4 regions of the Brevibacillus sp. FSL K6-6036 genome follow, and region 4 is predicted to be linked to each of the others. Evidence: riboswitches for the same ligand, from Rfam matches in the RefSeq annotation. Region 4 holds a riboswitch; each other region holds the start of a gene.
The links. Region 4 has a riboswitch for S-adenosylmethionine ahead of NST37_RS02265 (sugar ABC transporter substrate-binding protein). Riboswitches for the same ligand answer to the same signal wherever they lie in the genome.

Region 1 (4,671 bases), 1.4 Mb from region 4:
TCAAGCCTGTTATCTCTATCAAAGGAATTGGCATTACGGAATAAAAAACTCTCTTGAGCCAGGCGGAAATGCCGGATGCAGCCAATCCGCCAAGCTCAAGAGAGGGCTCTTTCTGTTATCCGTAAATTAATAAATCGCTTCCCAGCCTGCAGGAGTGACGAACAGGCGGATCGCCTTGATCTTGCGGTCGTCCATCAATGTAAAGTAGTGGCGATAGTTCGGAGGAACGGAGATGAGGTCGCCCGGCTCCATTTCCACATCGAAGTAGCGGTCGTCTTTTCCTTTGATGGCAAAAATGCCGTGGCCGTCTACGCAAAAACGGCATTCGTCATCTGTGTGGTGATGCTCGTTCTTGAATTTGACCAGCAATTCATCCAGATTCGGTGTCTTGTCGGACAGGACAATGATGTCAGCGGTCAAATAGCCGCGGCGCTCGCTGATCGCATCGATTTCCGGTTTAAAAGCGTCGAGGATCTGCTGCTTTTCTTCATCGGTCGGGCTGTAGTTGCTCTTGAGCTGTTCGTCGAGACGGTCAACGCCCCAGTGCTCGTAAATGATTCCCTGCGTGTCCAAAAACGAGATGACACTCTCGCCGGTCAAATACTCGTTGTTGTCGTGAAAGCGTACTTTTGCCATGTTACAGGCCTCCTTGGGGTGGTTGTTTATGGAGCAGCCACAGCGGCTTGGCGAAGCTGCAGCCAGCGCGCGTGGTATTCAAACAGAAATTCAAATGCTTCCAGGTGCCTCTTCGCCGCAAAGTCGCTGTCGCCCCAGGCGTAAATGCCGTGGTTGCGGATCAGCACGCCGGGAACCTCGGGCGTAATGACTTTTTCGATGGCGGAAGCGAGCGTCGGAATATCGGCAAAATTCTCGACAATCGGGACGGTGATGCGGGCGTTTTCTTCCCAGATGCCGAGCCCCTTGATCAATTCCTGTCCTTGTATGGAAAAGGCTCGCTGGCCGAAGTACAGCTCAGAGATGAGGTTGTTCCAGACAGTGTGGACATGGAAGCATGCTTTTGCCGTAGGAATGACGCGGTAGACGACAGCGTGGACCAGCGTCTCTGCTGACGGCTTGAGTGCTGTAGGTTCTACCGGCTGAGAGTTGCCGTCTACGACCAGATAGTCCTCGGGCGAGAGCTTTGTCTTGTCCTTGCCGCTGGCAGTCACGGCAAATTGCAAGGGTTCGTCGCTCAATTTGATCGAAAGGTTGCCGCTGGTGCCGGGAAACCAGTCCCGGCGGGCAAAGGTCAGCTTGGCTTCGTCCAGGCGGCGAAAAGCGTCCAAGCGCTGTTCAAGTGTAATCGTCATGATGATGGTACCTCCTGCCTGCGTTTCAGCTCCTGCAAGATAGCGATGACGTCGTGGAACGTCGCAAACGACTTGAAGGGCAGCCCCAGCTCCTCGCTTTTTTGAGCCAGGAGCGAACGGGCAATGACAAAGTCGGCGATTTTGGCTCCGGCCAGATCGGTGATCGAATCGCCGATGACGACGCGGTAGTATCGCTCTGGATCGTAGCGGCGGATAATGGCTGTTTTGCACATGCCGCAGTTGTTGTCGCAATGCTCGTCGCACGCATGCGGCCAGGTAATCGTGATGCGCGGTCCGCTGAAGTCGCTGCCGTTGCAATAGATCGGCACATCGAGTGCAAACGGGGCAAGGATCGGCTCGACAAAAAAGTCAATGCCGCCGCTGGTGATCAACAGCTCGATGCCTTCCTCCCGGCAGAAGCGGACGAATTCGGCAAATCCGGGGCGAATCGTCGCCTCTTTGACGATGTAGTCTATGATCTCCTGCTTTTTCTCGGATGGGATCAGCTTGAACAACGCGCCGACACCTTCGCGGATCGACACCTTTTGGGTGAGAATCTGCTCGATCAACTCTTCCCGCTCAGGCGGAGCAAAACGTCGCATAATCGCGACAATATTGTCTTTTTCCGTAATTGTTCCGTCAAAATCGCAAAACAGCACGAGTGGCTTGGTCATCATTTTGTTCCCCATTTCTGCAAAGCCTGTGACAGTTCAGCAGATTCGGAGGAAGCGTCCTCCAGCGTTTGTCCTGCCACGACTGCGTTGATCGCTGCGACAAACGCTCGGGCGCCTGCCGTCGCACCACCTGGATGGCCGTGAATGCCCCCACCGGCATTGACCACCTGGTCCAGGCCAAAATCCTCGTACAATTGCGGGACAAGGCCGGGATGGATGCCCGCAGACGGTACCGGAAATGATTTGCGCAAAGTTCCGGTCGGTTCGGTCAAATGCTCCGCCAGCTTGAGCGCTTCTTCTTTGTTCAACGCCACATTTCCGTACGGCGATGGGAAGAGCACCAGGTCTGCGCCAGCCAAGCGCATCAGCTTGCCCAGGAGCAGCGGTGTCCCAATACCGTAGTCGGGCGACGGATAGTAGGCTCCGGCGAGCGCCGGGTGGGCCATAATCGGCACCTGAACATCCGGGTCTGCAGCCAGTCGGTGCAGGGCATCGTAGCCAAAGGCAAGCACGTTAAACAGCAGGCAGTCTGCGCCGGCTTCCACAGCTCTCTTGGCACGTTCGGTCAAGTCGGTGACCGGCCCGGTCAGATTGGCCGCATACAGAACCGGTTTCCCTGTTTCCGCTTCTGTTTCCCGGGCAATCTGTTTAAACGCCCGGATTCGTTCCAGAAAGGGAGCACGGTCATCGGCAAAGAAAATTTCGTCATCTTTTACTAGGTCAACGCCGCCCAGAGCCTGTGCCCGAAACTGGGTTTTCAGATCGTCAAACGGCAGGCCGAGGCAGGATTTGAAAATGCTCATCAAGAGTGGGCGATTATGCGCTCCGAGCCGATCTCTGATGCCTGAGATGCCGTATTTCGGGCCGGGAAAAGCGGCCAAAAACGCTTCCGGAAACTGTATGTCAATCAGCTTGATTTTTCCGTCCATGGACAGTTTCCCAAAGACGCCTGTCAACAAGGACGGAATGTCAGCGGTAAAGTTGCGAACCGGGTAGCTGATCGTAATCAATCCGCGGCTTTCGCCGTTTTCCAGGGTATCGAGCACCTGGGCGCCGACAGCTTCACCCAAATAGGGCTTCAAATCTGCCTGCTTGGCTGCGGGCAGATCGGTCCAACTGCCGACAGTCATCCCGACGGCGATCGCTTCCGCCTTTTTTTGCAAGTCCTTTGCCTGAGTCAAATAGGTGACGAGGATGCGTTGTTCGCTCAATGAGGAAACCTCCTTTTCTCGCAAAAAAACCTCCCCTTCGAGAGGGGAGGCGCTTTCGTCCGATAACGTTTTCGTCTCCTCTCATCTCTCGGTTCAGGGTCGAAGTGGCAGACTTTCGTCAGCGGCTTCGACTCTCACCGTTGGAATTAGCACCGTTTCGCCCCCCTTGCAGGGTAAGCGCCGGTTGCCGGGCATCATAGGGCCAGTCCCTCAGCCAGCTCGCGATAAGAGTTTCATGTACAGTATGCATTTGACTTGCGATAACCCCATGATATGCTGTTCCTTTTCGGGAGTCAACCCTTGTTTTGAGCATTAAAAATTTTGCTGCAGGTGGAACTTTTTCTAAAAAAAGGCGTGGTATCAGGTGAAAGGGTGTGAAGGAATGGGAAAGGCAGGAGTGGAGGATGTGTACCGCCTGCACGTCAATGACATATACCGCTACCTCCGCAAGCTCACCGGCGATGCAGGCTGGGCGGAGGATCTGACGCAGGAGACCTTTTTCCGTGCCTTTCAGCACCTGGATACCTATCGGGGAGAAAAAGTGCGTCCTTGGCTGTTCAAGGTAGCGTACCACGCGTTTATCGACTGGCACCGCAAGCAAAAGCGCAGGCCTGTTCAACTGATCGACACCTTGCCTGAGCAGGCGGATCAGGCGGCGGTCAGTCCGGAATCGGCGGCACTGGCTAGGGAGACGGCGGCCCTCGTGCAGACTGTTCTCCGGGGGCTGCCGGAAAAACAGCGACAGGTGCTGCTGCTTCATGCGGAAAAGCTCAGCTATGCGGAAATAGCCGACGTCCTCGGCATCGATGTGGCCGATGTGAAGCGGTCGATCTACCGGGGACGATTGAAGATGCGAAAATGGTGGGGGGACGGTCAACATGGCGGATAACGGCAAGCTGGAGGATCATAAGCAAAAAAGCCGGGAGCGCGATCAGCTCCTTCTCGCTTATCTGCGGGGGGAGCTTGGCGCTGAGGAGACAGCGCGATTGAGGCAGCGTCTCGCAGACGACCCGGAGTATGCGGAGCGACTGGAGGAGCTTTTGCTGGGAGGCGGGCTGATGCAGACAGAACCGGAAGACAAAGCCGCGGATTTTTTGCCGGAGGAGAAGCAGCGCTCCATCATCCGCTGGGGAAAGTGGAAGAGCAGGCTGTCCAACGCCGCCTACACGGTGGGGATCTCGCTGCTGATCGGCTTTGTCCTGTTGTTTGTCAACTATTGGATTGGCCGGTCGCTGTATGAAGATATGTTTCGCGTCTCCAAGGATTTGGTGAATTTCACTCAGCCGGGGATCGTAGCAGGCAGCAGCGGCGCGCAGGTTGGCCTTTTTTATGGCAGCATTCAAATGGAGCTGCGCGAAAAGGTGGGGGGCGACCGTCAGCAGCCAGGGTATTTCGAGACTACGAATGTGTTTACCAAAGTATCCTCCCGCCCGGTATGGAACGACGGCGTTCGGAAGAAAAATCTGTTTTTCCTGT
Region 2 (4,671 bases), 1.6 Mb from region 4:
TCTTTGTCTTCGGCAGCATTCCATTGCTGCTTGAACTGCTGCAGCTTCTCGAGCAAAGCCAACTCCGCCTCGGCGTCCTTTTCCAGATCGTGATTTTCACTCGGGTCGAATGGCATCAGCCGCTCATCCGTGCCGCTGCGAAGATAGGCGGTTTTCCAGTTGTCCGGAAACTGATAAGCCTGCTCTCCGAACAGAATCGCGAGAACATCGTCCGATTCAAGCGGCAGGAAGTGGTCGAATTCGTCGCGCCTGCCCCCTTCGGACAGATTGATATGTGTAAAGGAATACCGGAGATAGTGTTGGCCATTTTCGCTGTCTTTCACGACAGAATATGTCTCGAAGTCGGTTTGTTCCAGTTCTTTTACCGTTTCGATACGCGATAGGAATTCGTGCTTGTCACAAGGGTGTAGTGGATCCAAAGCGTTTCGCTCCTTTGCTTGGCTTCGACCTCATCATAGCAAAAGGGGCATGGATTGACAATGAGCGGGGACAGCGGGCGGACTGGAGCTGGAACACTAGTCGATCGGTATGTAAATTTTTATTTTCATTTGATCCGGGTACACGGACTGGCGGACATCGGTTATTTCAAAATCAGGTCCTTCTCTTCGCTCGTAGTTGGAATTCGGAAGCCAGGTGCCGTAAATATAGGTTCTTGTATTTTGGACAGAGCCGATCACCCTGAATTCGGCGTATTTCCCTGCCGGAAGCAGACAGTGGACAAAGCCATCCTCCAGCTCGCCATCCAAGTTTTTTACCTCTTCGCCGACGATGAACGTAAAGTCGCCGTTATCCTGGAAATCGCACGAAATGCCGTATGCCATGTCAGGGGCGGCTTTGTTGGGAATCCGCATATAGTGTCCATTCCTTCCGAAATCGGCATAGAAGCGGGGAATGTCCTCAAAGTAGCGTTTGTTGTTCAGATTTGTCTTGTAGGCGTACCCGACGATGGCAATGCTGTTTAATTGCACAATGTTTGGTTTGTTCATGCTTATTTCTCCCTTTGCTCGTTTTTGATCATCCAAAAAATCCAGCTTCTTTTGCAGGAAAATAGGTATGTTCGCCTTTCGGAACTTGGCCGGGGTGATGCCGAAAGTAGCTTCAAAAGCACGGGTAAACGCCTCCTGGGAGCCGTACTGGCAGGCGATAGCCAGATCAAGGATGCTTGTTTGCGTCTGTTTCAACAAAACGGCGGCCTCGCTCAGCCTTCTTTTTCGTATGTACTCGTGAACCGAAAAACCGGAGATCGCTTGAAACAGCCGTTGAAAATGAAAGGCGGAAAAACAGGCTTCCGCGGCAATATCCGCGATATTCACCTCCTCTTGAAGATGCTTTTCGATAAATTCGATTGCGCATTGAATCCGCTCGTAGTGATCCATACCTGCCTCCATTTCCCAGATGTGCTACTCCTATTGTACAGCCGGGAAGACGATGTTTTTTGATAATCTGTGCCGATTTGGCAAGTGATTGCTTGATTTCTTCAAAGTGCACCTGTTGGACAAGAAAAAAGAAGCCTGGATTCCAGGCCCCTTTTTCAAGCAGCTGCTTAGCAGTCGTTATTGCACCCTACGATGACCAGCAGGATAAACAGAACGAGCACTAGGGCGAAGCTGTCACCGAAGATATTGTTTCCGCAGTAGGATGTACTCATGTCGTTTTCCTCCTTTCCGATATGCTTTAGTCTATACACGGGAGTCATGAAGAGTGTGGGCGATTGACTATATGGGGCAAATATGGGCGCCGGACTTGCGTGGATACGGACAATTTCTTCATTGACGCGGGGGAGGGGGGGTGTTAAGATACTTTCAAACCTTGCAATTACTGGAACGAATCGAATAAAAAAGCGACATCTCTTATCCAGAGAGGCAGAGGGACTGGCCCGATGAAGCCTCGGCAACCGGAATTTTCAGGTGCCAATTCCAGCAAAGCCGTGTGCTTTGAAAGATGAGAGGATGCGTCAGGCGTATCGTATTCGCGGACAAATCCTCTTCTGCACACAGAAGAGGTTTTTTGTTTATCTGAGATGATCTGCTTTGAGAAAAGGAGTCTGCCATGAAACCGAATTTTCGCGAACAGCTTTACCGAAAAATTCTGATACTGGACGGCGCGATGGGAACAATGCTGCAGCAAGCCAACCTGACTGCCGAGGACTTCGGCGGAGAGGAATACGACGGCTGTAACGAGCTGTTGAACCTGACCCGGCCGGACGTCATCCGCTCGATCCATGAAAAGTACCTGGAGGCGGGTGCCGATATTATCGAGACGAATACATTTGGCGCTACGTCCATCGTCCTGGCCGAGTATGACGTGGCGGAAAAGGACCTGGAGATCAACATCGCCGCTGCCAAAATCGCTCGCGAGGCCGCAGATGCCTATTCCACGCCTGAGTGGCCTCGCTTTGTGGCAGGGGCGATGGGCCCGACGACCAAGACGCTTTCTTTGACGGGCGGGGTCACCTTTGACGAGCTGGTCGAGTCGTATTACCGCCAGGCAAAAGGGCTTTTGATCGGGGGAGCGGATGTGCTGCTTCTGGAAACCTCGCAGGATACGCTGAACGTAAAAGCGGGCGGCATCGGCATACGCAAGGCTTTTGATGAGCTGGGGACGGAAGTGCCGGTCATGCTTTCGGGGACGATTGAGCCGATGGGCACGACGCTGGCGGGACAAAACATCGAAGCGTTCTACGTCTCGCTTGAGCACCTCAAGCCTGTCAGCATCGGGCTGAACTGTGCGACCGGTCCCGAGTTCATGCGCGACCATATCCGCACGCTATCCGGTCTTGCAGACTGTGCCGTGAGCTGTTATCCCAATGCCGGTCTCCCGGACGAGAACGGCCACTATCACGAAACTCCGCAAGGGCTGGCGGCAAAAGTCAAGGCATTTGCCGAGCAAGGATGGCTCAATGTGGCGGGCGGATGCTGCGGAACCACGCCCGACCACATCCGGGCGATGGCCGAAGCCTTGAAAGACTGCAAGCCGCGTGCCCGGCAAGAGCATGCAGTCAGCGCCGTGTCCGGGATCGATGTCGTCTACGTGGAACAGGACAACCGCCCGCTGCTGGTCGGGGAGCGCACGAACGTCATCGGGTCCAAGAAATTTCGCGATCTGATCGCAGCCGGACAATACGAGGAGGCTTCCGATATCGCAAGGGCACAGGTGAAGCGGGGGGCTCATGTCATCGATATTTGTCTGGCCGACCCGGACCGCGACGAGTACGGCGATATGGAAAAATTCCTTCAATATATTGTGAAAAAAGTAAAGGCGCCTCTCATGATCGATTCCACGGATGCGCGCGTCATGGAGCTGGGGTTGAAATATTCCCAAGGGAAAGCGATTCTCAACTCGATCAACCTCGAAGACGGGCTCGAACGGTTCGAGCAAGTCGTGCCCTTGATCCACAGATACGGGGCCGCAGTTGTCGTCGGAACTATCGACGAGACCGGCATGGCTGTCACCGCCGAGCGAAAGCTGGAAGTGGCAAAACGCTCCTATGACCTTTTGGTAAACCGGTTTGGCGTCAATCCGCGGGACATCATCTTCGACCCGCTCGTGTTTCCTGTCGGTACAGGAGACGAACAGTACATCGGCTCTGCCAAGGCGACAGTAGAAGGCATTCGCCTGATCAAAGAAGCGATGCCCGAGTGCAAGACCATTCTCGGCGTCAGCAACGTGTCGTTTGGTCTTCCGGCCGCAGGTCGGGAAGTGCTGAATGCCGTTTTCCTCTACCATACGACAGTCGCTGGTCTCGATTATGCCATCGTCAATACGGAGAAGCTGGAGCGCTATGCTTCCATCCCTGAAGAAGAGAGAAAGCTGGCTGAAGCTCTTTTGTTCGAGACAAAGGACGAAACGCTTGCCTCCTTTACCGATTTTTACCGGCAAAAGAAAAAGGAAGCCAAAGTCGAGGTGTCCTCGCTTCCACTGGAAGAGAGACTCGCGCGGTATGTCGTCGAAGGCTCCAAAGACGGACTGGTAGAAGATTTGAAGCTTGCTTTGGAAAAATACGTGCCGCTGGAAATTATCAACGGGCCGCTGATGACCGGGATGGAAGAAGTGGGCCGCCTGTTCAACAGCAATCAACTGATCGTGGCCGAAGTACTACAGAGCGCCGAAGTAATGAAAGCATCCGTTTCATTCCTGGAGCCGTTTATGGAAAAAACGGAGTCGGCGGCAAAAGGGAAGATTTTGCTGGCCACCGTAAAAGGCGACGTCCACGATATCGGAAAAAACCTGGTAGAGATCATCCTTTCCAACAACGGCTATGAAGTCGTCAATCTGGGGATCAAGGTTCCGCCGGAGCAGCTGATCGCCGCTTGCCGCGAAGAGAAGCCGGATGCGATCGGTCTGTCCGGTCTGTTGGTCAAATCGGCCCAGCAAATGGTCATTACCGCGCAGGATTTGCGCGAGGCTGGCATCGACGTGCCGCTGATGGTAGGCGGAGCGGCACTGACACGTAAATTTACGTCCAACCGGATTGCACCCGAATACAAAGGAATCGTTCTGTACGCCAAGGATGCAATGGACGGGCTGGAGCTGTTTAATCGACTGCAGGACCCGGAAGCAAGAGAAAAGCTCCGGGCCGAGCAGCAGGAGGCAATCGAGGCTGCGGCTTCTGCCCAGGCCCCGCCCGAAGTTGAAAAACCGTCCAAACCGAAGCGTTCCGCCGTCAGCCGC
Region 3 (4,671 bases), 710 kb from region 4:
CCATTGTTCCGCTTTTCCAGCAGAGCCTGATGGATGTATTCCATCGCGCCGATGTCAACGCCGCGAGTAGGCTCGGCCGCGATCAACAGTGGTGTATTCTGTCCCAGCTCGCGGGCGACAATCAGCTTTTGCAAATTGCCCCCGGAGAGGTTGCCTGCCTGCTCTTTCAAATGAAGAGAGCCTGTCTTGATCGCAAACCGCTCGACCCACTCTTCCACGACACGGCGGAATTTGCTGCGCAAAACGACACCGCGGCGCATGTACTCCGGCTTGCGCTGATAGCCCATCAGCGCGTTTTCCTCGACGCTTTCCCGCTTTGCTGTCCCCCACAGGTAGCGGTCTTCGGGAATGTGGGCCAATCCTGCCTCGCGAATCGCTGCCACCGACTGGCCAGTCACATCCTTTTCTCCGAGATAGACTTTCCCTTCCGAAACAGCCCGCAGGCCGGTCAATGCCTCCAAAAGCTCGGATTGCCCGTTGCCGGAAACCCCGGCGATCCCGACGATCTCCCCGTGGTGTACGGAAAACGTCACGTCGTCTACGAGCGTTTGTTTTTCCCGGACGCTCAGGCCCTGCACCCGCAAAAGCGGCTTTCCTTCCAGGCGGACCCGGTCACTGAGCTGCTGAAGCTCGCGGCCTACCATCATACGGGCGAGGTCGTCCGCATTGGTTTCGCTTCGGGAAACGGTTCCGGTCACGCGCCCCCCGCGCAGGACAGTGACCCGGTCTGCCACCTCCATGACCTCCTGGAGCTTGTGGGTAATCAAAATGACGCTTTTGCCGCTTTCGGCCAAATGGCGGATCGTCTGCAGCAGCTCCTTTACCTCCAGCGGCGTGAGCACCGCAGTCGGCTCGTCCAGCACGATAATATCTGCACCCTGGTAGAGCACCTTCAGGATTTCTACCCGCTGCTGCTCCCCTACGGAGCAGCTGGATACCTTGGCGTTCTCGTTGATCGGTATCCGGTATCGCTCACTGAGCGAGCGGACTGCACTCGCCGCTTCTTTTCGCTGAAACAGCCCTTTGCGCTGCGGTTCGTAGCCGATCACGATATTTTCCGCAACGGTAAAGTCGGGAAACAGCATGAAGTGCTGGTGAACCATGCCAATCCCGTGGCGGATCGCATCCTCCGGGCCGCGAAAGACGACGGGCTTGCCATTTACTGCGATCTCTCCGGCAGTGGGCTGCTCCATACCGTACAGCATGCGCATCAGCGTGGTTTTGCCCGCTCCGTTCTCGCCGACGATCGCATGGACCTCCCCCTCTTTCAACGTAAACGAAACGTTGTCATTGGCGGTAAAATCGCCGTAGCGCTTGGTCATGCCTCGCATTTCCAGTCGGTTCGCCACCTTTTTCCCCTCCCTCTTTTGTCTTCCCGGTAGAGCAGGAAACCGACTACGCTCATGTAGCCGGTTTCCGAATCAGCGCTCTTGCTATTGTTTCAGCGGGTCTGTCACGGTTCTCGTCCCCGCGACGATCTCATCCTTGATCGCCTTTACCTTGCTGACGACTTCTTCTCCAATGAACGGGTTCAACGGAGTCGGGCTGTCATGCGTAACATAGGTCACGCCGACGCCGTTCTCCTTCAGTCCGTAGGCGACGACACCCGGCTTCAAGCTGCCGTCCACAAATGCCTTCACCGTTTCATACACAGCGGAGTCCGTTCCTTTCAACTGGGACAGGACGATATGCTCAGGGTCGATGCTGGTCCGGTCAACGTCTTGTCCGGAGGTGTAGAAGCCTTTTTCCTTGGCTGCTTCAAACACGCCAAGATCTCCTACAGCCGCTGCGCCGTAAATAAAGTCCGCTCCTTTGGAAGCCTGCAGCAGCGCCAGCTCCTTCGCTTTTGCCGGGTCGCTGAAGCTGCCGACGTAGTTGATCTGCACTTCCGCGTTCGGGTTGGTCGCCTTGAGCCCTTCCTGAAACCCGACTGTCCATTTTTTCAGGATCGGAATGTCCATTGCTGCGACGATCCCTACCTTGTTGCTTTTGGTTGCCAAACCGGCAGCCGCTCCGACCAGGTATGCAGCCTCTTGCTCGCGGAACATGACACTGCGGACGTTGGGCAAATCAACTTGCGTATCGATGATGGCGAAGGTGCGGTCAGGATTTTCTGTCGCTACCTTTTTCAGCGCATCCTCGGCTTCAAAGGAAGACGTGATGATCAAATCGTATTGCTCGGCCACTGCCACGCGGATATTTTCCTCGATAGCCCCGTGGTCTGTGGATTCAATCGTCTTGACATCCACCCCGAATTCTTGGGCGGCTTTCTTCGCTCCATCGTCCATCTGCTGGAAGAACGGGTTAACCCCGATTTTCTCGGGCAGCACCAGCGCGATCCGCTTTTTCGCTGTTTCTTGTCCGCCTGTCTGGGCTTGTCCCTTGTCTTCGGGGGCGCTGCTGTTTGTCGAGCATCCGGCTGCCAGTACAGCAAACGTTGTTAATGCCAAAAGCAATTTTTTCATGGTGTCCTCTCCTATCACTAGTCCGCACAACAATATTCGTTTTTATTATATACACACGAAAGAAGTGCGTTTTTTTATGAGCATAAAATAATTAAAACACGAATAATATTATATTATTTAAAATTAATATTCGTCAATAACCTCCTTTGTACAAAGAAAAAACTCTTCCCGGAGGAAGAGTTTGCGGTATATCGCCAACCTCTTCCTCATCTCTCAAAATCCAAATGGATTTTGTAGGAATTGGCACCTTTCTGTGCACGTGTGCACAGTGGTTGCCGGGCTTCATCGGGCCAGTCCCTCCGCCGCTCTTGATAAGGTAAGGTGAAACTATTTAATTGATATTGAATTCATTCTAGCAGATCAATTGAAAAATGCAATTCTTTTTTCTGCAATTTCAAACATTACGATTATCGCTGAAATGATTGCTGCAGCTTTGTCGACAAGGCGTTCAGCTCGCCGAGCTCCTCGGTAATCTCCCGCACCTTTTGATGCTGGTTCTCCGCCGTCGCAAACAATTCCTCCAGGTTGGCAACAGACTCCTCGGTGACCGCTGTAATCGTAGACATCTCGGCCGCCACTTCCCCGGAGCGCATTTTCACGCGATCCATGCTCGTCCGCACATGCTCTACGGCCTCGAGGAACGCTTCCATGCCTGCACGAACCGTCTCGATAGACGCCACTGTCTCTACCGCCAGCTCCTGCCCCTTTGCTACCGACACTTCGCCCGTGCTCATATGCTTCACCGCATTTTCACTTTCTTGATGCAGCGACTGCAAAATTCCGGCGATCTCCTGCGTAGCCGTCGCGCTTTGCTCAGCCAGCTTGCGCACCTCGTCCGCCACGACGGCGAAGCCCCGGCCGTGCTCACCCGCACGAGCCGATTCGATCGCGGCATTGAGCGCGAGCAGGTTCGTCTGTGTCGCGATCTGGTTGATCGTCTGGACGATTTCCTCGACCTTGTTGGCTTGCTTGTTCAGCTCGCGGATCGTCGAAGACGCCACATTGACCGCCTGAACGATTTGCTCCATTTGCTCGGAAAGCTCGCTCATCATGCTGATGCTTCCTGCCAAGCGGCGGCTGTTCTGATCCGCTTCCGCCTTCATGACGGCCGCTTGCTCGTTGACAGTCACAATTTCCTGGTCGATCGATTGCACTTCTTCCTCGATTTTGACAGTGGAATTGGCTTGGGATTCCATTCCGGTCGCCACTTCCTTGAAGGCGACCATCATCTCGTCCGTGTTGCGCCTTGTCGTCTCGGCATGCTCATGGACATGCACGGATGTGCGCTCCACCTGCTCTGTTACCATCTTGATATTCCGCAGCAGCTCTTCCAGGCGCTGCTCTTTGTCTTCGGCTTCCCGTCTCGCGCTGTCCGCTTTTGCAAGCGACGCTTGTCCAGCCAGACAGAGATAGGTGAGCCCCGCGATCATCAGCACGAAAGCGACAATGCGAAGCAGCAAATTGACTTCCGAAAAATGGCCGTCAAACAACTGGTAAGAACCGGTGTAAAATCCGATTAATGTCGCCGCAACCTGCATCGCCCCCGCCGATACAATCAGCTTCCAGTCCAGATAGGCTGCCAAAAAGCCCAGGACGATGAACGCGAGAAACGAGATTTCCTGAAACGGTGTATAGTGGTCAAATGCAATCGAGTAATAGAGAAGACCAATTCCGACCAGATACCGGATCAAGTAGCTGTCCTTGCGAATGAAGTACAACGGAGAAACGATCAGTGTTGCCAGCAAGCCTGCGGAGGTGACCTTCCAGAAGTTCACATCCATCTGATACGCGATCCAGCCTGCAACCCAGAGATGATTCCATAAAATAAAGATCATAAAGCCTTCTTTGTTCGTCAAGGTGTTGCGGACCAACTGAAACATATGTACCCCCTCTTGCCTGTCGTACTTGCGAAATGCTCTTGATGCCATTATAGACTGAGAAAAGTCCCAGCGACTACGAATAATGTAAGAATGTGTGAAAAAAGTTCCATCATTCGACTGGTTCTGAAGATGCACAACTGGTCGTTTTCGGCCTCGCATGCTGGCCAAACAATCTGCTGTCGAATTTCGTACCCATGCCCGCCACTCCCCTATATGCAATGCAAAAGCAGGTGCCCCGCTGTCTGCTTGAGACTTTGGAGCACCTGCTTTTTCCGATTTATAGACTATGCTACTGCAACGATTTTTTGATGATATTACGGGCGATC
Region 4 (4,671 bases):
TGAAAAAGGGCGGGAAGTTCGGGTACATCAACGCCGAGGGAAGCCTCGTCATCGATTGCCAGTACGAGTACGCCACGCCTTTTAAAAATGGCGTCGCCACAGTCAAACAGAACGGGAAGCTGATCCAGATCGATAAAACAGGAGCAGTCCACAAGTAAACGGAAATCCGATAATCGCATGGTATTCCCGTCCGTCAGCATCAGCACGATCACTTACCTAGGGAAAATGTTGCCCGAAGCATTATTTGGAAAGGAGTACTGAGAAATGTACAAACGTTATCTTGCCTGGATCGTTATGTTCGGTCTGTTCGTCCAAAGCTTTTTTGTCCCCGGCGCTTCTGCGGCTCCCGCATACTATGAGGATATTCAGGGGCATTGGGCCCAAAAGGAAATCGAGGAACTGAGCGCACTGAATGTTTACCGCCTCAAGTACGGGTATTTTCATCCGGACAATCCGGTTACCAGGGGCGAAGCGCTGGCTTTGCTGAACCGGGTGCTGGAAGGCATCTATGGTCCCTTGGAAACAGCCAAGCCAAATACGCATGTGGATCAACGGTTCTCTTATAAACAGGAAACGGAACAACTCCTTGCCAATATGCGCGCCATGCTAGACATACAAACCGGATTTGTCAATTCCTTCGATCCGGGAGAAAGCATGCTGTACTACCTGCACTTATCCGAACGTGGAGGTATGAAGCAGCCACAGAAGAACAACATCGACTGGTGGCTGTCCTCCGATTATTTGCAAAAGCCGTTGACCAGAGAAGAAGCGAGCATGATCCTGTTCCATGTCCTGGCTCCTTACAAAATGCGGGCGACAACCCTCAAGCTGGATGAAGTGAAGCCTTACTATACGGGCTACTATCTGTGGAAGCACGATCCCAAATACGAGGATACGGCATCGCCCTATGCGGCAGCGATTTCCGAATTCTATCTCTTTAACGCAGACAAAAATTTTGACCCGAAAAAACAAATGACACGAGCGCAGTTTGCCATCGTCCTGAAACGCTTGCATGATCTTTGGAAACGCGATACGCCTCAGCAGTTCAAGGAAACGCAGCTTCGCCAGAAAAACATCGTCAACCTCTTCCTCACCGCCGCCAATCAGGCGTATGTCCAGAAGGACCCGTCGCGGATCGGGCAGTTTTTCAGCAAGGACGCCCAAGAGTCACTGGAAGAGATCGCTCCGCTCCCTCTGCATGATTACAGCGGCAGCCTGGTGGTCAGGAAAGATGACAGCAATCCGAAGCGATTGTGGGTGACAGGAAGCTATCAGCATACGCTGACAGGAAATTATCAGGTGGAATACTCTTTGGAACAGGAAGAATCAAGCCCGTATGGCTGGAAGATCGTAAGAGTAAATTACCAGCAGAAGTAGTTGGGAATTTGTAGGGGGATTGGTCAGGCGCTGGCTTTAGCAGTTGCAGTCCAGGTGAAAAATGCAATGGCTGCACATCCAACTAAAGCGATAAACAGCGATTGACCCGTAAAGCGAGCAAAAGAAGCGGACGGCCCATTCGAGAGCTGTCCGCTTTTCATTTTTCATCTTCTGCGGGAAACCGGGATGATTTGATCACGGGGATAGCGAATATTCCGGAAAAGGCAAAGGAGAGGTGCAAATGACAGAATCAACGGAAAGGGACTGCTTTCAAAGATTGGTTCAAAGGCTTGAACCCCAAAGCAAGCTGGTTCGCTCCTGGGAGTTGAAAGGCGGTGTCTCAGCGCAGGTGACGGCGCTTGAAATCGAGCAGCTTGACGGCAAAAGGAAAAAAATGGTTGTGCGCCGGCACGGTGCGGCAGACATTTCACAGAATCCCCATGTGGCAGCAGATGAATTCAAGCTGATGGAACTCCTGAAGTCTGTGGGGGTGGCCGCGCCAGTGCCATTTTTCCTGGATCAATCAGGCGAGATTTTTTCCACGCCGTACGTCGTGATTGAATACATCGAGGGAAAGACTGAGTTCACTCCTGCCGATGTGACCGACCACGTTTTCCAGCTAGCTGCGCAGCTTTCCAGGATTCATAGTGTGGACGTCTCGAAGCTGGATTTGTCCTTTTTGCCCAAACTGGAGAAGGCATGTACCGAGAAAATCGAAAAACGGCCGGCAATCACAGATGAATCGCTGGGTGAGGGACGCATTCGGGATGTTCTGGAGGCAGTTTGGCCATTTCCTTCGCGGAATCCATGCGTACTGCTGCATGGAGATTTTTGGCCAGGAAATGTAATGTGGAGGGACGGACAGCTTGCTGCAGTGATCGACTGGGAGGACGCGCAGCTCGGAGATCCGCTCGCGGATGTTGCCAACGCCAGACTGGAGATTCTGTGGGCATTCGGCATCGAGGCGATGCTTCGTTTTACCGGTCGCTATCAATCCTTGACGAAGTTCGATTTTACAGACCTGTCTTACTGGGATCTGTTCGCAGCTTTGCGCCCGGCTTCCAAAATATCCGACTGGGGACTCGATGCGTCTACGGAACAAAAGATGCGGGAGGAGCACAGTTGGTTTGTCGCCCAGGCATTTGAAAAGATAGGGACAGGGAAGGGGAAAAAATCCTAGTTGACAGGTTTGAAAGCAGCCATTATATTCTGTATATACAAAAGGTTTTGATATGAGAATATGAACTCTTATCCAGAGAAGGCTGAGGGACTGGCCCAATGAAGCCCGGCAACCTAGCGCAAAGGAACACGTTTCTTTTGAGCCAAGGTGCTAACTCCTACAGGTAGCGATACCTGACAGATGAGAGGCGAAAATCCGCTGATTTAAGCCTCTTTCATCTGGAAAGAGGCTTTTTTGATGGAGCAAATGGATGTCGATTCCGGTTCAAAACCGCAGAACAGCGTACCGTGTTACTTTAAAAAGGGGGTTTTCCGATATGAAAAAGAAGTTTAGTTTGATTGGATCGCTTATCCTTTCTGTGTCTCTTTTGCTGACAGCTTGCGGCGGGGGCAACAGCGCGTCTTCCGGAAACGGCGGAGCGGGTGGCGGCTCCGGCGAGAAAGCAAAACGGATCGCGCTCGTGATGCGGCAAAACGTAGGCACATTCTCGGCTCAGTACATTGCCGGCGTCAAAGCCGAAGTAGAAAAGAACGGCGGAGAGCTGACTGTTTTCAACGCAGATACCGATCTGTCCAAAATGGCTTCCAACCTGGATGCGGCGGTCAACCAGCGTTTCGACGGCATTCTGATTGACCACGGCACTGCAGAAGCACTGCAGCAAGGAGCAGAAAAGGCTGTGAAGCAAAACATCCCGCTCGTGCTGTTTGATACAGACATCAAGCTTCCCGGGGTTCCTGTAGTAGAGCAGGATGACCAGAAGCTGGCTGAGCTTAGCCTGGAGAAGCTGGCTGAAGATACCGGCGGCAAAGGAAACATCGTGAAAATTTGGGTGGCTGGCTTTGCACCGATGGAAAAACGCCAGATCACGTACGAAGCCTTTTTGAAGAAATATCCGGATATCAAGGAGGTTGCCGCTTTCGGCAGCGCCACCAACAACACCGCGCTGGATACGCAATCGCAGATGGAAGCCATTCTGAAGAAGTATCCAAACAAAGGAGATATTACAGCGGTCTGGGCTTCCTGGGATGAGTTCGCCAAAGGAGCGACCCGCGCCATTCAGCAAGCCGGCCGTACCGAGATCAAAGTATACTCGATCGATTTGAGCGACGAAGACCTGCAGCTCATGCAGGATCCCTCTACCTCGTGGGTAGCGACTGCAGCGGTAGACCCGGGCAACATCGGACGGATTCAAGCCCAAACCGTCTTCAAAAAAATCAACGGCGAGCAGGTGCCGGACAGCGTCAAACTGAATCCTGTGCTGGTCAAGCGAGACGATTTGCCGACGGACAAGAAAATCACGATGGGAGATCTCTCCCAGTACGTGAAAGAATGGGGCAAGTAATCCTGCATAGATGGTGTAGCGTAATCCCGTTGATCATCCATCAACGGGATTCTTCCTTAATAAGGGGGGACAGAAAATGACGACTTTGCAGATGAACGGCATCATGAAGCAGTTCTCTGGCGTACCCGCGCTCCGTTCCGTCGATTTCGAAGTGAAAGCGGGAGAAGTTCACGCTCTGCTCGGAGCCAACGGAGCGGGGAAGAGCACGCTGATGAAGATTTTGACGGGAGCCTATGTGGCGGACGGAGGCTCCATTGTGATTGATGGCAGGGAGGCCGCGATCCAGTCGCCGCAGGATGCCAAAGCGCTCGGGATTCAATGCGTCTATCAGGAAGTGGATACGGCGCTGATCCCGTACCTCAGTGTAGCGGAAAACATATTGCTCGATCGCCAAATCCAAGCAAAGGGCTTGATCAGCTGGCGCCGCTTGTATGAAGAGGCGGAAGCGATTCTCGCAAGGTTTGGCTTTTCCATTCCTGTGAAAAAGCAGGTGGAAGCCTGTACGCTGTCCGAAAAGCAGCTGATCCTGATCGCCCGGGCGACGGTACAGCAGGCCCGATTCATTATTTTTGACGAACCGACAGCTCCGCTCAGCAACACGGAAACAGAGCGGCTGTTTCAGATCATCGAGCAGTGCAAGCAAGCGGGGTTGGGCATTATCTACATCTCCCACCGGCTGCCGGAAATTTTTCAAATCTGCGACCGGATCACCGTCATGCGCGATGGACAACGGATCTCTACCAAAGAGACGGCGGACACAACGATGGACGAG

Region 1: another riboswitch for S-adenosylmethionine. It lies ahead of NST37_RS20615 (2,3-diketo-5-methylthiopentyl-1-phosphate enolase); the one in region 4 lies ahead of NST37_RS02265 (sugar ABC transporter substrate-binding protein).
Region 2: another riboswitch for S-adenosylmethionine. It lies ahead of metH (methionine synthase); the one in region 4 lies ahead of NST37_RS02265 (sugar ABC transporter substrate-binding protein).
Region 3: another riboswitch for S-adenosylmethionine. It lies ahead of NST37_RS23695 (BMP family protein); the one in region 4 lies ahead of NST37_RS02265 (sugar ABC transporter substrate-binding protein).

The regions. Positions count from the first base shown of each region.
Region 1 covers NZ_CP150173.1:4,149,098-4,153,768, reverse strand. The annotation lists gene NST37_RS20635 (Ger(x)C family spore germination protein) at 1-44, shown strand, start outside; gene NST37_RS20630 (cupin domain-containing protein) at 127-636, opposite strand; gene NST37_RS20625 (methylthioribulose 1-phosphate dehydratase) at 663-1,310, opposite strand; gene NST37_RS20620 (2-hydroxy-3-keto-5-methylthiopentenyl-1-phosphate phosphatase) at 1,307-1,984, opposite strand; gene NST37_RS20615 (2,3-diketo-5-methylthiopentyl-1-phosphate enolase) at 1,984-3,195, opposite strand; SAM riboswitch class I at 3,274-3,426, opposite strand; gene NST37_RS20610 (sigma-70 family RNA polymerase sigma factor) at 3,578-4,084, shown strand; gene NST37_RS20605 (anti-sigma factor) at 4,074-4,671, shown strand, end outside.
Region 2 covers NZ_CP150173.1:2,040,950-2,045,620, forward strand. The annotation lists gene NST37_RS10160 (hypothetical protein) at 1-419, opposite strand, end outside; gene NST37_RS10165 (AraC family transcriptional regulator) at 516-1,376, opposite strand; gene NST37_RS10170 (YjcZ family sporulation protein) at 1,544-1,648, opposite strand; SAM riboswitch class I at 1,848-1,948, shown strand; gene metH (methionine synthase) at 2,050-4,671, shown strand, end outside.
Region 3 covers NZ_CP150173.1:4,843,869-4,848,539, forward strand. The annotation lists gene NST37_RS23690 (ABC transporter ATP-binding protein) at 1-1,349, opposite strand, end outside; gene NST37_RS23695 (BMP family protein) at 1,434-2,465, opposite strand; SAM riboswitch class I at 2,669-2,783, opposite strand; gene NST37_RS23700 (methyl-accepting chemotaxis protein) at 2,873-4,345, opposite strand; gene NST37_RS23705 (NAD(P)/FAD-dependent oxidoreductase) at 4,635-4,671, opposite strand, start outside.
Region 4 covers NZ_CP150173.1:396,894-401,564, forward strand. The annotation lists gene NST37_RS02250 (WG repeat-containing protein) at 1-158, shown strand, start outside; gene NST37_RS02255 (S-layer homology domain-containing protein) at 265-1,377, shown strand; gene NST37_RS02260 (phosphotransferase family protein) at 1,619-2,557, shown strand; SAM riboswitch class I at 2,623-2,744, shown strand; gene NST37_RS02265 (sugar ABC transporter substrate-binding protein) at 2,874-3,899, shown strand; gene NST37_RS02270 (sugar ABC transporter ATP-binding protein) at 3,976-4,671, shown strand, end outside.